Regions from separate parts of the Rubneribacter sp. genome, predicted to be linked through region 1. Evidence: predicted binding sites of a transcription regulator. Region 1 holds the regulator's gene; each other region holds the start of a gene.
What was found. The regulator LexA, encoded in region 1, represses DNA repair genes until DNA is damaged. The targets are predictions, from matches to a motif close to CNAACANNTGTTNG.
Positions count from the first base shown of each region.

Region 2: a site for LexA is predicted at 3,618-3,631, ahead of ACWKY3_RS10425 (replication-associated recombination protein A). Genes of this name have one in related genera too.
Region 3: a site for LexA is predicted at 3,297-3,310, ahead of ACWKY3_RS08320 (tryptophan transporter). Genes of this name have one in related genera too.

Region 1 covers NZ_CBDTNW010000145.1:29,302-34,407, forward strand. The annotation lists gene ACWKY3_RS10630 (MerR family transcriptional regulator) at 1-330, opposite strand, end outside; gene dut (dUTP diphosphatase) at 428-874, opposite strand; gene nrdR (transcriptional regulator NrdR) at 876-1,322, opposite strand; gene ACWKY3_RS10645 (hypothetical protein) at 1,440-1,742, opposite strand; gene lexA (transcriptional repressor LexA) at 1,857-2,495, shown strand; gene hflX (GTPase HflX) at 2,625-3,941, opposite strand; gene miaA (tRNA (adenosine(37)-N6)-dimethylallyltransferase MiaA) at 3,975-4,922, opposite strand; gene miaB (tRNA (N6-isopentenyl adenosine(37)-C2)-methylthiotransferase MiaB) at 4,912-5,106, opposite strand, start outside.
Region 2 covers NZ_CBDTNW010000142.1:7,105-12,210, forward strand. The annotation lists gene pstA (phosphate ABC transporter permease PstA) at 1-94, shown strand, start outside; gene pstB (phosphate ABC transporter ATP-binding protein PstB) at 87-965, shown strand; gene ACWKY3_RS10410 (response regulator transcription factor) at 1,053-1,745, shown strand; gene ACWKY3_RS10415 (ATP-binding protein) at 1,758-3,248, shown strand; RNA gene ssrS (6S RNA) at 3,365-3,538, opposite strand; gene ACWKY3_RS10425 (replication-associated recombination protein A) at 3,650-5,032, shown strand.
Region 3 covers NZ_CBDTNW010000115.1:10,637-15,742, reverse strand. The annotation lists gene ACWKY3_RS08330 (MDR family MFS transporter) at 1-1,895, opposite strand, end outside; gene ACWKY3_RS08325 (TetR family transcriptional regulator) at 2,116-2,742, shown strand; gene ACWKY3_RS08320 (tryptophan transporter) at 3,530-4,153, shown strand; gene ACWKY3_RS08315 (energy-coupling factor ABC transporter ATP-binding protein) at 4,417-5,106, shown strand, end outside.

The DNA of each region.
Region 1 (5,106 bases):
CAGAACGGTTTCCTGCGACTTGACGATGGAGAGGCGCTCGCCGCGCGTGGCGGAACCCCTCTTCTGAAGCCTCACGAAGTACTGGATGCCCTCGATGGACAGCCCGCTTTTCCTCAAAGCGTCAACGAGATGAAGCTGCTCCACGTCGTCGCGCGAGAAACGCCGGACTCCGCGCTTGGCCCGCGCCAGATTCGGAAAGAACCCGCACTTGTCGTAATAGCGGATCGTGAACGCGGAGATACCCGTCATGTCCGAAACATCCTTGATGCCCAGCCACGCGCCGCCCTCCGGCGCACAGGCGCCTTCGTCTGTCGACTTCTCGTCAGGCATTGCCCACTCTCCTATCATTGCATTAGAGTAACTCTAATTAGAGTTACTCTAATGCAATACGTTTCAAAAGGGGAGAAACGTGAAAGCCTCTCCTCGCTCAGAGGCTGACACCGCTGCTCCCAAACCCACCGGCACCGCGCTCCGTTGAAGAAAGATCCTCAACCTCCTCAAGCGTCATGCGGGGAACCTTCACCACGACAAGCTGCGCCACGCGGTCCCCCCGCCTCACCTCGAAGGCGTTGTCGGGATCGGTGTTGAGGAGAATGGCCTTGATCTCGCCTCGGTAGTTGGAATCTATCAAGCCGGGGGCGTTCACCAAGGACACGCCATGCTTGGCGGCCAGCCCGCTGCGCGGCAGCACGAGTCCGGCGTAGCCGGGAGGGATGGCCACCGCAACGCCGCATGGGACGAGCTTCCTCTCAAGCGGCCCCAGCACGCAGTCCTCGGTCGCCCGAAGATCGATCCCCGCGTCGCCCTCGTAAGCGTAGGAGGGCATGGGCAGGCCGTTATCCGTTCGAACCGCAGGTATCTTGATCTCATCCATGTCAGCGCAACCCCTCGAGCGCGGAGGCGAACTCCTCCACGTTTTGGAAATCCTTGTAGACGCTGGCGAACCTCACATAGGCGACGTCGTCGAGCTTCGCCAGGCGCACCAGCGCCATGTCCCCCAGCTCCTTCGAGCGGATCTCGCTTTTCGAAGCGTTGCGCAGCTCGGTTTCTATGCTGTCGATGAGCGAAGCGATCTGATCGGGTGATATGGGCCGCTTCGCACAGGCCATCAGCAGGCCGCGCATGAGCTTTTGACGATCATACGCCTCAGATGATCCATCCGCTTTGGTCACGAGCAAGGGGTTGTCCCCCAAACGCTCGTACGTGGTGAAGCGCCGGCCGCAATCCAGGCACTCGCGTCGGCGGCGGATGGCCGTACCGTCTTCCGACGGGCGGGAATCGACCACCTTGGATTCGGTGTTTCCGCAAGCAGGGCAACGCATAGAGGACAGCTCCTTCGGTTGACGTAGGCCAAGCCTAACATACCAGATATAGTGCCTCAATCGAAATGCCGCTTCCCTGCAAGAAAAACCCACCGACACGCGCCTTGACGCCGCCGCCTACAGCCCGAAGACTGCGCTCGCCATCGCCAGGGCAACAAACGCGAAGCCAGTCACAACGGCTTGGCTGACGGGAACACGGTCGAAAGCCTTGCCGCGCGCGGTGCCATAAGCCAGGCTCTGGAGGGTTTCGCTCGACAGACGCCTCCCAGACGTCGGCGTCGCGGCGCCCTCAAGCCTCTTTCGCCCGCAGGCGTTCGTGGGGAAATCGATGACGATCCCCTTCGGAGCGAGCCCGTGCGTAAGCCCCGGATCCAGCGCCGACGTGCCGTCCACAGGGCACCGCAGATCGAAATTCCTCATTTTTTGCCTCCTTGGCCTTGCGTAGAACCTATGTTCGCGTATATAATAGAGCGAACATAGGTTCATGTCAATAGAAAAATTGAACATATGTACGACCCGAGGAAAGGAAGGGCCATGACGGGAAAAGTGACGAAACGCCAGCGAGCCGTGCTCGACTGCATCGAAGAGTGCATCCGGGAGAAAGGGTACGGCCCGACGGTGCGCGAGGTCTGCCAAAGCCTGGGGCTCTCCTCCCCCTCCACTGTGCACGTCCACCTCAAAGCCCTTGAGGAGAAGGGCCTCATCAAGCGCGACCCGCTCAAGTCGCGCTCCATCGCCCTCACCTATCCGCTCGAGGACGCCTCTGCGGCGTCGAACATCGTGCAGCCCAGCTTCGGCAAGATCGTGAACGTTCCGCTCGTCGGCAACGTTGCCGCTGGCACTCCCATCCTGGCCGAGGAGAACATCACCGACACGCTGTCGCTTCCTACCGACATCGTGGGCGACTCCCCCTCTTTCCTGCTGTCGGTGCGCGGTGAGAGCATGATAGAGGCGGGCATCAACGACGGCGACTACGTCGTGGTCAAGGAGCAGCCTGTCGCCAACAACGGCGACATCGTGGTGGCCATTATCGACGACGGCGCCACGGTCAAGCGCTTCTACAAGGAAAGCGACCACATCCGCCTGCAGCCCGAGAACTCCTCCATGGATCCCATCATCACAACCGATTGCTCCATCGCGGGCAAGGTGGTGGCGGTGTTTCGCCGCCTGTAGGGTCTGCGCGCCCGCCCTTTAGGCGCTCGCGATCCGCGCACCCATACGGGACGGAGGTGCCTGAAGCGCAGCGCCGCCCTCCGCCATCGAGGCAGAGCGGAGGGCGGCGCGCAGGGAAGAGCGTTTCGCCTATTCGCCCCCAACTGCAAACCGACGGAACATCCCGGCGTAGGAGGGCGAAGCCAGCATGGTGATACGCGTCCCGCCCTCTTCGTGTGCCTCGGATAGGATACGGCAGCGCTCGTGCGCCACCGACACAAGGTCGCCGCGCTCGTACGGAACAAGAACCTCGAGGCGCTCGTCGTGCGCCGAGGCGATGCGCGCGATGTGATCGACGAGAGCCTCTATGCCCTCCCCTGTGGCCGCCGACACGATTTGCGCCTGAGCATGACGCGACTCGATGGCGCCCGCATCCTCGGCGCTGACCAGATCGCATTTGTTGAACACGAGCACGCGGCGCAGGTCCTGGGCACCAATCTGCTCGAGCACGTCCTCGACAGCGGCTATCTGGGCCTCACGCTCCTCAGACGACGCATCCACCACGTGCAGCACAAGATCGGCACCTGTGATCTCGTCGAGCGTGGACTTGAACGCCTCCACAAGCGTGGTGGGCAGCTTCTGGATGAAACCGACCGTATCGGTTATGGTTATCTCGCGTCCTTCGGGCAGCTCGAACCTGCGCGTGGTGGAGTCGAGCGTGGCGAACAGCTTATCGTAGGCCAGGACGTCGGCCCCGGTCAGACGATTGAGCAGGCTCGACTTGCCGGCGTTCGTGTAGCCGGCCAGCGCCACTTTGAACATGCCGCTTTCGTAGCGACTCTCGCGCTGCACGGCGCGCACCTCAGCCAGGTGCTTGAGCTCGCGCTTGATGGACGTGATGCGCTTGCGCACCATGCGACGGTCCACCTCCAGCTGGCTCTCACCTTCGCCGAAGCGCGACCCCACGCCGCCGCCCATGCGGTTGGAGGCAAGGTGCGCCCACATGCCGCGCAAGCGCGGCAGCAGGTACTCGTTTTGGGCGAGCCGCACCTGCAGCCGCCCCTCGCGACTGGTGGCGTGCAGCGCGAAGATGTCCAGGATGAGCGCCGTGCGGTCGATGACCTTCACGTCCTTGCCCACCGTCTTCTCGAGGTTCGCCTGCTGCGACGGGGTGAGCTCGTCGTCGAACACCACGAGGTCGGCGGCGTGAGCGCGCGCAAGCTCGGCCACCTCCTCCGCCTTGCCGGTTCCGATGAAGGTTTTGGGGTTGGGCGCCTCAAGCCGCTGGGACGTTGTCGCCACCACGTCGGCACCGGCGGTGTCCGCCAAGCGCTCAAGCTCGGCCAAGGAGGAAGCGAGCGGCCATTTCGCCCCCGGACGTTCGACGCCCACGAGCACCGCGCGCTCCCTGCGCTGCTCGGACAAAGCGGCCGCGCCGCGCGAGATGGCGGATTCAAATTCGGACATAAGGCGATCCTTTCCCGTAAAGCGCGTGCGCAATCAGCATCGCGCAGGTTCTCCGAGCGCATCCAGGGCTCGCTCGACAAGCGCCTCCACGTCGCCGTCGTTCGCATCCACCCACCGGATGCGCCTATCCTTGCGAAACCAGGTGCGCTGCCTCTTCGCGTAGCGCCGCGTGGCCACCTTGACGCGATCGACGGCCTCAGCGAGCGTCGATCGCCCCTCGATCGCGTCCGCGATCTCCTTGTAGCCGATGGCCTGCGGCGCGGTGACCCCCTCTCGGAAACCCTGCGCAAGCAGCCCCCGCACCTCCCCCACCAATCCGGCCTCCACCATGGCGTCCACTCGCGCGTCGATGCGCGCCCGCAGCACGTCGGGATCAACCGCCAGCCCCACGAACGCTGCGGGGACCGCCTGGGGGATCGACGCAAGCCGTGCGCGCTGCGCGGCGTAGGACCCCCCGTCCTCCAACAGCTCGAACGCGCGGATCACGCGCTTCACGTCGGCTGGCGGGATGAGGGCCGCGCTCGCCGGGTCGCGCGCGTCAAGCAGGCGCCAGAGCGCTTCGACGCCCTCGTCCTTGGCGAGACGCTCGTAGCGCTCCCGCACCGGGTTGCCAACCTGGTCGCCTTTGGGAAACTCGTAGCCGTCGATGGCGGCGCGCACGTAGAAGCCGGTCCCTCCGCACAGGATGCAGCGCGCCCCGCGCGCGTCTATCTCGCGAAACCGCTCCCTCGCAAACGCCTGGAACAAAGCCGCCGAAAACGGCTCGCCGGGATCGACCAGGTCGAACCCGTGATGGGGCACTTTGCGCTCATCGACGGGAAGCTTGCCGGTGCCGATGTCCATGCCCCGGTAGATCTGCATGGAGTCGGCGCTCACCACCTCTCCCCCAAGCCTCAGGGCAAGGGCCTGCGCAAGCTCGGTCTTCCCCGAAGCCGTGGGCCCCACGACGCAGATGACAGGCGAGCCCAGCTCAAGCACCATCCACAACCTCGCCGGAAAGGTACCAGGTCTTCGCCTCGTCCACCCGCACGCGCACGATGCTGCCCGCCAGCTCCTCGGCCGATCGTCCGGCGGGAAGGGGGGCGTGCACAGTCTGGTTCTTGGGGCTTTTGCCGGACAGCAGCAGGGCGTCGCGCTTCGAGGCGCCCTCCACCAGCACGTCGAC
Region 2 (5,106 bases), on a different contig from region 1:
CACGGCGGTGGTGCTGCTGGTCATGGTGGTTCTTCTGAACCTGCTGGCCACCTTCGCCGCCAAGAAGATGAACAAGGGAGGCAAAGATGACTGAGGCAACGCTTGAGAGGCAGGGCGAGAGGGCGGCCCAAAACGTCCGGGGTGCCGCTGCGGGCTACGTGCCCCAGGTGAGGACGGCCGCGCGCCGCGCCGAGGAGCGCCCCGCCGCGGCGGCGCCCGCCAAAATGGCCGTGCGCGACCTGAACCTGCACTACAAGGATTTCCACGCGCTCAAAGGCATCAACCTGGAGTTTCCCAAGAACCAGGTGACGGCGCTCATCGGGCCGTCGGGCTGCGGCAAATCCACGCTGCTCAAAACCTTGAACCGCATGAACGACCTCGTGGAGGGCTGCCGCGTGGAAGGCGAGGTGTCGCTTGACGGCGAGGACGCCTACCGCTCCATCGACGTGAACAACCTGCGCCGCCGCGTGGGCATGGTGTTCCAGCAGCCCAATCCCTTCCCCATGAGCGTGTACGACAACGTGGCGTTCGGCCCGCGCACGCACGGCGTGAAAAACCGCGCCGACTTGGACGAGATCGTGGAGCAGAGCCTGCGCGACGCCGCCATCTGGGACGAGCTGAAAGACCGCCTGAAGAAAAACGCGCTTGGCTTATCCGGCGGCCAGCAGCAGCGCCTGTGCATCGCGCGCGCTTTGGCCGTGCGCCCCGAGGTGCTGCTCATGGACGAGTCCACAAGTGCGCTCGACCCCATCTCCACGGCGAAGATTGAAGAGCTGGTGGGCGAGCTCAAGCAGAAGTACACCGTCATCATGGTCACGCACAACATGCTGCAGGCGCTGCGCGTGTCCGACAAGACGGCGTTCTTTTTGCTGGGCGAGATGGTGGAGGCGGGAGACACCGACGACATCTTCACAAACCCCGACGATCCCCGCACCGCCGACTACGTGGCGGGCCGTTTCGGGTAAGATGGTTCCGTCGGCTACGCGGCCGATGAAACGCTTCGGCGCCGCAAGGCGCCTTCGTCGGCACAGGCGCTCGCAAAGGAACAACCTATGATCTACTACGTTGAGGACGACACCAACATCCGCGATCTGACGGTGTACGCCCTGCGCCAAGCCGGGTTCGAGGCGCAGGGCTTTCCCGCGGCCGGAGAGTTTTTCGCCGCGTGCCGCGAGCGCGCGCCCGAGCTTGTGCTGCTCGACATCATGCTGCCCGAGGTGGACGGTCTGGAGATCCTGCATATGCTGCGCGAGGATCCGTCCACCAAGCACTTGCCGGTCATGATGCTCACGGCCAAGGGCACCGAGTTCGACACGGTGAGCGGGCTTGACGCCGGCGCCGACGACTACCTGGCCAAGCCCTTCGGTATGATGGAGCTGGTCAGCCGCGTGAACGCGCTTCTGCGCCGCGCGTCGGCGCCGGCCGTGGTGCCCGATGACGATCTGGCGTGCGGGCCTGTGGAGCTGTGCGTGTCGGCCCATACGGTTGCGGTGGACGGGCGTCCGGTCGCGCTCACCTTGAAGGAGTTCGATCTGCTGCACGCCCTCATGAAGAACGAGGGCCATGTCCTTTCGCGCCGCCAGCTGCTCGAGGACGTGTGGGGCGTGACGTACGTGGGCGAGACGCGCACGGTGGACGTGCACATCCAGACGCTTCGGCAGAAGCTGTCTGCCGGCTGCGAGGGTGCCGACGCATGCATCCAGACGGTGCGCGGCGTCGGCTACTGCATCAAACGTCCCGCGTAGGGCGGGCCGCCGATGAGCCCCACGCACTTCAAGGTGAAAAGCCTCTCCGGCAAGATATTCACGAGCGTGCTCGCGTTCACGCTCGGCGTCATTGTGGTGCTAGCCGTGGCCATGACCAGCATCTACTACTTCTCTTACGAGCGCGACGCGGAGGCCGAGCTGGTCGGGAGCGCCCAGGATGCCGCGCGCTACCTCAACGCCACGCCGTCTTCGGACAACGAGTCCGCGCTCGCGGAGCAGTTCTCGGGGCTTACGCGCTACACGCTCATCGCCGAGGACGGCACGGTGCTGTTCGACAGCGCCGCCGACTCGTCCTCGATGGACAACCATGCCGACCGTCCCGAGGTGCAGGAAGCCGCGCGCACCGGCGAGGCCGTCATCATGCGCTATTCGGAGACGCTCGGCACCGACACGGTGTACGCGGCCGTGCGGCTCATCGACGGCTCCATCGTGCGCCTGTCGGAGACGCGCCATTCTCTGCTGTCGTTTTTGGGCGACATGCTGGTGCCGGTGCTCGTGGCGCTGGCCGTGGCCGCCCTGCTCGTGTTCGTGCTGTCGAAGGAGCTCACCAAGCGCATCATGAAGCCCATCGACGCGCTCGACTTCACCAACCCTTTGGAGAACGAGATCTACGAGGAGATGGATCCGCTGCTCATCCGCATAGACGAGCAGCAGCGCCAGCTCAAGGCCCAAAACCGCGAACTGGCCGAAGCCGAGAACATGCGGCGGGACTTCTCCAGCAACGTGAGCCACGAGATGAAGACGCCCCTGCAGGTGATCAGCGGCTACGCCGAGCTCATGAAAAACGACATGGTGCAGCCGGGCGACCGCCAGAAGTTCGCCGCGCTCATTTACGACGAGGCCCAGGCCATGCGTTCGCTCATCAACGACGTGCTCACGCTCTCGAAGCTGGACGAGTCTGCGTTCGGCAACGACGCCAGCGCGGTCATCGACCTGCGCTCCGTGGCGCAGCGCGTGGCGGAGCGGCTTGCCAGCTTCGCTGCCGACCAGGGTATCGACGTGCGCGTGGAGGGGGACCGCGCCTGCATCGCCGGCAGCCAGACGCTGGCGGAGGAGATGCTGTACAACCTCATAGAGAACGGCGTCCGCTACAACCACGAGGGCGGCAGCGTGACGATGACGGTGGGCCTGGAGCTTACGCGCACCGCCTACGCGCAGGTGGATCGCGGGATGACGCCGCAGCAGGCCAACATCTTGCGGCACGGGACGGGGGAGGAGCCCTTCACCGTGCAGAAGCAGGTGGTCGTGCGGGTGACGGACACCGGCCCGGGCATCCCGGAGGACATGCACGACAAGATATTCGAGCGCTTCTTCCGCGTGGACAAGAGCCGCTCGAAGGAGACGGGCGGCACGGGGTTGGGGCTTGCCATCGTGAAGCACGCGGTCATCTACCACAACGGCACCATCGACGTGGAAAGCGCCGAGGGCGCCGGCACCACGTTCGTCCTGCGCTTTCCTGCCGCCGAGGACGGGGGCGCGTAGGGACGCGGCCCGCGCGCGCCGTCAGGGCCGCGTGGCGCATAGCCGCACAACGCGCCGCGTGCGGGCGACGGGATGCGAAACGATGTGGTGGAGTGACAACCCAATTTCGGGCGCGAAAAAGCCCTGCCCCCGGCCAGAAGGATGAACCCACCTCAAAAGGTGGGTGCTCGCAGCCCGCTTCCTGGCTTTCGTATCAACGGATACGAATCTCCATTCCACGCGCTATCTTGAGCTCCCTCATGCAAAAACGTCGGTCCATCGCAAAAGTATGGTTCCGAAGGCAGGACCACTTCGAGTATATGGCCCGCACGTGCAAAATAAAGACTTGACAAAAAGATTGTTGGGCGGTATCCGCAAACACCCTATAGGCAAACAAGCGTTCGCATGGTACTATAGGGAGCATGGATACGCTGTTTACAGACATGGAGAACGAGCGGAAGTCGGAAGTGGCGCCGCTCGCCGTTCGGATGCGCCCCCGCACGCTGGAGGAGGTCGTCGGCCAGGAGGAGGCCGTGGGGCCGGGAAGCTGGCTGCGCGCCGCCATCGAGCAGGACAAGCTGAGCTCGGTCATCCTGTTCGGGCCGGCGGGCACGGGAAAGACCTCGCTCGCGCACGTCGTCGCCGAGACGACGCGGGCCGAGTTCGTGGAGGTGTCGGCCATCGGCGGCACGGTGTCGGATCTGCGCCGCGAGATAGACGCGGCCGAGAAGCGCCTGACCATGAGCGGGCTGCGCACCATCCTGTTCGTGGACGAGATCCACCGCTTCAACCGCAGCCAGCAGGATGCGCTTCTGCATGCGGTGGAGGACCGCGTGGTCGTGCTGGTGGGGGCCACCACCGAAAACCCGTTTTTCGAGGTGAACTCCGCGCTCATCAGCCGCTCGCGCGTGGTGGAGCTGCACGGGCTTACGGACGCCGACATCGGGCTGCTGGTGGATCGCGCGCTTGCCGATGCGCGCGGTCTGGACGGCCGCTACGCGCTTTCCGACAAGGCGCGCAGCGCCATAGTGCTTCTGGCTGGGGGCGACGGGCGCACGGCGCTCACCACGCTTGAGCTGGCCGCCGGCATGATGGAGCCGGGCACGCGCGAAAAGCCCGCGCTCGTGGACGAGGGCAGCGTGCGCGCCGCCACGCCGCATCGCAGCCTGCCTTACGACAAGAACAAGGACATGCACTACGATGTCATCTCGGCGTTCATCAAGTCCATGCGCGGCAGCGATCCCGATGCGGCCCTGTACTGGCTCGCCCGCATGATAGACGGGGGAGAGGACCCCAAGTTCATAGCCCGGCGCATGTTCATCGCCGCGTCGGAGGACATCGGCAACGCCGATCCACAGGCGCTTTTGGTGGCTGAGGCGGCGTTCAAGTCGGCCGAGGTCATAGGCTATCCCGAGTGCCGCATCAACCTGGCGCAGGCGGCTGTCTACCTGGCGCTCGCCCCCAAGAGCAACGCGGCGGAGGCCGGCATCGACGCGGCGTTGGCCGAGGTGCGCCACGGCCCCGCGCGCAAGGTGCCCGACCATTTGCGCGACCGCCACCGTCCCGGCTCGGAGAACTACGGGCAGTACAAGTACCCCCATAGTTATCCCGGCGGCTGGGTGGAGCAGCGCTACCTGCCCGAGGGCTTGGAGCGCGGCTGCTTCTACCGTCCAAGCGAGCGCGGCTGGGAGGCCTACCGCGCCGACGCCGCCGCCCGCGACCGCGCGCAGGCCGCGCCCCCGCCGCCCTCCTCGTCCCGCACGGGGGAAGGAGGCGGGGCCGGTGACGGCGACGCGGCTTCCTAGGCTCGCGCCGCCGTTCCTTCGGCTTTTCGAAAATCCCACGTCGCGCCGAAGGTAACCGATTCCCAACTCCTATG
Region 3 (5,106 bases), on a different contig from region 1:
GCGTTCGCATCGCGCTTCTCCAGGTACATGCTCATGGTGTGCTGCGTGATGTCCGAGCGGTTGATGACGCCCACCACCTGGCCCTCGTCCAGCACGAGCACCTTCTTGAGATGGTTTTCGCCCAGCACGCGGCACACCTCGGTCAAATCGGCGTGCGCGTCCACGCCGATGATGCCCCGGGCCCCGATGCTTTTGGCCGGCATGTCCATAAGCTCGTCGAGCTTCTGCCCGAAGTCGCGCGAATCCGACCGGACGGTCTGCACTATCATGACCACCGGGTCCATAACCGAAGCGCTGCGCGTTGCCAGAAAGCGCATGATGTCGCCGTCGGACACGAATCCCACGGCCTTGCCCTGCGCGTCCACGAGCGGCGCGGCGCTGATGCCCTTGTCCACCATGAGCTTCATGGCTTCGGCCACGGTGGCGTCGGCGGGCAGCGTGTACACGTCGCGCTTCATGACGGATTCGAGCACCGTGCGGCGCGCGTTGCCCTTGTCGCGGGCGGCCGTCTCGCCGGGCTTGTCCTTCACCAGCGTCACGGTCATGATGAACCCGATCAAGCACAGCAGGCCCGCCACCGCAAACGCCATGTCGATGCCGAAGAAGCTGGCCGCGGGCTCTCCCATGGCGGGCGAGGCCAGGTTGGTGGCGATGGTGGACGCCGACACGATGATGGCCGTGCCCAGAGAACCCGCCACCTGCCGGAACGTGTTGTTCACCGAGGTGCCGTGGTTGACCAGCTCGTTGTCGAGCGCGTTCATGCCCCAGGTGGTGATGGGCATGTTCACCAGCGACAGCGAGAACAGGCGCAGCGTGTAGACGACGGTGAGCATGATGATGCCGGTGCTCGGCCCCAAAAACGCGAAGCAGAACGTGGTGAGCGCGAGCATGCCGGTGCCGATGAGGCTCAAGATGCGCGGGCCGTGCTTGTCGAACAGGCGGCCGGCCACCGGTCCCATGGCGCCCATCACAATGGCGCCGGGCAGAAGCACCAGGCCGGACACCGTGGCCGAGTAGCCCATGAGCGACTGCAGGTAGATGGGCATGAGGATGCCGCCGGCCAAAAGCGCGCCCTGCACCAGCATGCCGATGATGGTGGCGATGAGGAACTTGCGGTTTTGCAGCACGCGCACCTGCAGCATGGGACGCTCCATCGCCAGCTGGCGGCGGAAGAACAGCACCAGCGCCACAACGCCCACCGCAGCGCCCACGGCCGCGTCGATGCTCAAACCGTACGACCCGATGGTGGAAAGCCCGTAGAGCAGCCCGCCGAAACCGAGGGTGGACATGATCACCGAGGGCACGTCCAGCGTGACGTCCTTGTTGGTGTCGCCGCCTTTCTGCAGCGCGAACGCGGCGATGACCACCACGGTCGCCGACAGCGCCGTGATGATGTAGAACAGGTCGTGCCAGGTGTAGCTGTCGATGATGACGCCCGCCACGGTGGGGCCGATAGCCGGGCCGAACGCGATGACCACACCGAACAGCCCCATGGCCGTGCCGCGCTTCTCCACGGGGAAGGTCCACATGAGCACGGTCATCACCAGCGGCATGAGGATGCCCGCGCCCGCCGCCTGCACAAGGCGCCCCAGCAACAGCACGGCGAAGTTCGGCCCCCAGCCGGCCAAGAAGCTCCCTAGCGTGAACACGGTCATGGAGACCAAGAACAGGCGCTTGGTGGTGAAACGGTCGGTCAGAAACGCCGTGATGGGAATCATGATGGCGTTCACCAGGGTGAACCCAGTGGTGAGCCACTGCGCGGTGGCGGCGTCCACGCTCATCTCCGCCATGACCGACGGTAGGGCCGGGGCCACGACGGTTTGGTTGAGCACGGTGACGAACGTGCCGAACACGAGGACGGCCAACATGACGATCTGCTTACGCGTAAGACCCATAGAGCGTGTTCCTTCCGATGCGTGAGGTGCTGCCGCAAACAAAGGCGTCCTCGGGGAGGGCTTGCGCCCGGCCCCGAAGACGCCCCTGTCGGCGGCTCCGGTAATTTACACCCAGTATAAATATTCATTCGGTAAAAGAAAAGTGCTCGAAACAGAAGTTGTGGTACCCTGCACGGAAACGGCACATCGGCATCGTCATCGTCGGGAGGCGGAACGTAACGTGGATCAGGAGCATGCAGCTTCGGAAGGGCTTAGGTACCGCAAAAAGCTCAAAGCTCGGCTTGCGGCGGAGCGGGCGGCGCTCGAACTGGTGCTGGAGCGGGGCTTCGACGGGGTGACGGTGGAGGACATCTGCGCCCGCGCCGAGATATCGAAAAAGACCTTCTTCAACTACTTCCCGTCGAAGGCGGCCGCCGTCACAGGCCGGTTCAACGCGTTTCCCGATGACGAGCGGCTGACGGCCGTCCTTGCGGAGCAGAGCGAGGCATGCTATCTGGATGTACTGGTGGACGTGGTGGGCGCAAGCTTGGCGTCGGATGAGGACGAGGACGTTGCGGCCCTGCGTCGCGAGGCGCTGTGCGCCATGCCCCAGCTGTTCTTCCAGGGCCAGCGCGACCTGCTGGCCGTGCAGCACTCCATAGCGTCCGCGTTGCGCTCCCATCTGGCCGAGCACCCTGATCGCCGCATGCTCGCCGGCCAGTCGGTGGAAGAGGAGGCGCTGGTGGCCTCGTCCACCGCCATCGGCCTTGCGCGCACGCGCTCCATGCTGCGCGTTCATGGCGACGGCGAGCCCACGGCCGCCGAGACCCGTCGTCTCATCATGGCCTACCTCGCCGCCGGGGAGTGAGCGGCGGGGCAGGGCGCGATCGCGGGCTGACCGCGAACGGCGCCCTGCGGCACGCGCGGGTCGGCTTGCCGCGCAAGGTCCCGCAGGCGCCTTGAAGGGCTTGACCCGGCGGGCGGGACCCGTCGACGCACCCGGCCAGGGGGGCGTGGCCCGGGGTTCGGCAGACGCGTGCTTGCGGCAACGTCGGTTTCGCAGAGAGGGGAAGCCGCTTTCGTAACTGCCTGCGCGTTTCGGTGCCCACGCCATGTCCGCGCCCTCGCAGCTCCTTGCATTTGAGAAGGTGCGCTCTCTTGCGGCGGCCAGATTGCCCCAAATTCCTCTTGACAGCATTCCGGAGCGTTGTGCTATAGTTTGCGCCACAACTGAATACCTCAAACCGATGAGGCGAAAGTCAAGCCGTCATGAGCACTCACAGAGAGCGGGCGTAGCTGGGATTCCCGTAGGAAGCTGGGCGGTAAATGGTTCGCCGAGGGAAAGGGGAAAGGAAGCCGGATGCAGACGCAAGCGCTGCAGAAAGCGACCGAGTATCTGGACCGTGAGCCTGCGTCAAGGGCAGAACATGTGTTGGCATGTTCGTGAGAGGGTTCTGCATTGCAGAGCCAATAAAGGTGGCACCGCAGGTTGAAGACCTGTCCTTTATCTCGAAGGACAGGTCTTTTTTGTTTGCGGCTCTTTGTTGGACGGCAATGGGGGGTTCCTCGTCAGCGAAGCGCGTGCCGGCAAAAGGATGACGCCCCGGGAGGGGCAACGACCGGCGGGAAGCTCCGCCAAGAAAGGACTGAGGAACATGGAACAGCAGATCAAGCGCGAGGTTGCAACGCAGGTGGCCGCTGTATCGCCTGTCGGGGCGCGCAAGCGCGAAGTGGCCGCGCCGCAAAAACAGGCGGGGCTTTCCACACAGGACCTTATCCTCATCGCCGTGCTGCTGGCGGCGGGTGCGGTGCTCAAACTCACGGTGGGTTCGCTGCTTTCGTCCATGGGCATGAAGCCCAACTTCATCATCGCCATGTACTGCCTGGCCATCGTCTTGACGCGGCCGAAGGTGGGGCAGGCGGTTGTCATCGGTCTTTTGGCCGGGCTTGTGTGCCAAATTCCCCTGCTCAACGCCACGCCGCTTTTGAACATCCCCTCCGAGGTGCTGGGCGCGCTCGTGTGCGGCCTGCTGGTGAGGGTGCCCATGGAAATCGGCGACAAGCTGGACCTCAATCCGCTGGTGAACACGTTTGCCTCCACGCTGGTGTCCGGCGGCGTGTTCGCGTTTTTGTCGGTCTGCATCAACGTGATGTCCACGGGTGGCGACATGATGGTGGCGCTGGCAACGTATGCTGCCATCGTGCTGGGCACGGCCACGTTCAACGCGGTGCTGGTGCAGATTTTGGCGCTGCCGCTCAAGAAGGTTTTGAAGCGCTAAGAGTTCCGGCGGTCTACCGACCGCCGGAACCGCCCGACGCTGCGGCTTCGCGGGGTGCCTCATCTTGCCGCAATGGCGAAGGCTCGCGTGCCGAAGTACGCGTCACCTGCGCCATTTCGGCAATCTGAGGCACCGCGCGAACCCTCGCTGACATTTGTTCGACCTGTGCCATTTTGTTCAACCTGTGTCGTTTTACTCAACCGGTACCGTTTTGTTCAACCTATATCGTTTTGGTAACCTCCATCGTTTTAGAAAGGCGCCCTATGATAGAAATCACTGACTTTTCGTTTCAATACCGGGAGGGCGGTGAGCCAACGGTGCGCGACATCAACCTCTCCATTCCGGCGGGGACGTTTGTAGGCATCACCGGCCCGGCGGGTTCGGGCAAGTCCACGCTCACCTACGCCATGAACGGCATCGTGCCGCACTGCTATCCGGGCGATTTCTACGGGTCGGTGCTGGTGGGCGGGCTGGACACCTGCGAGACGGCGCTCACCGACCTCTCATGTGCGGTGGGAAGCGTGTGCCAGGATGTGGACAGCCAGTTCGTGACGCCGGTGGTGGAAGACGAGGTGCTCTACGGGATGGAGAACTTCGGGGTGCCGCGCGACGAAATGGAAACCCGCCTGGAACGGGCGCTCGCCGACATGGGCATAGCCGATCTGCGCGAGCGAACCATCGCATCGCTTTCCGGCGGGCAGAGGCAAAAGGTGGCCATCGCCTCGGTGCTGGCCATGGAGCCGAAGGTGCTCGTGCTGGACGAGCCGACCGCCGAACTTGATCCAGCCAGCTCGCAGAGCGTGTTCGACCTGCTGGTTTCCTACGCGCGCACTCATGGAACCACGGTTGTGGTGGTGGAGCAGAAGATCGCGCTCCTTTCGCGCTATGCCGATATGCTGGTGGTGGTTGAGGGCGGGCGCATCCGCTTTGCCGACGAGCCAAGGCAGGTGCTT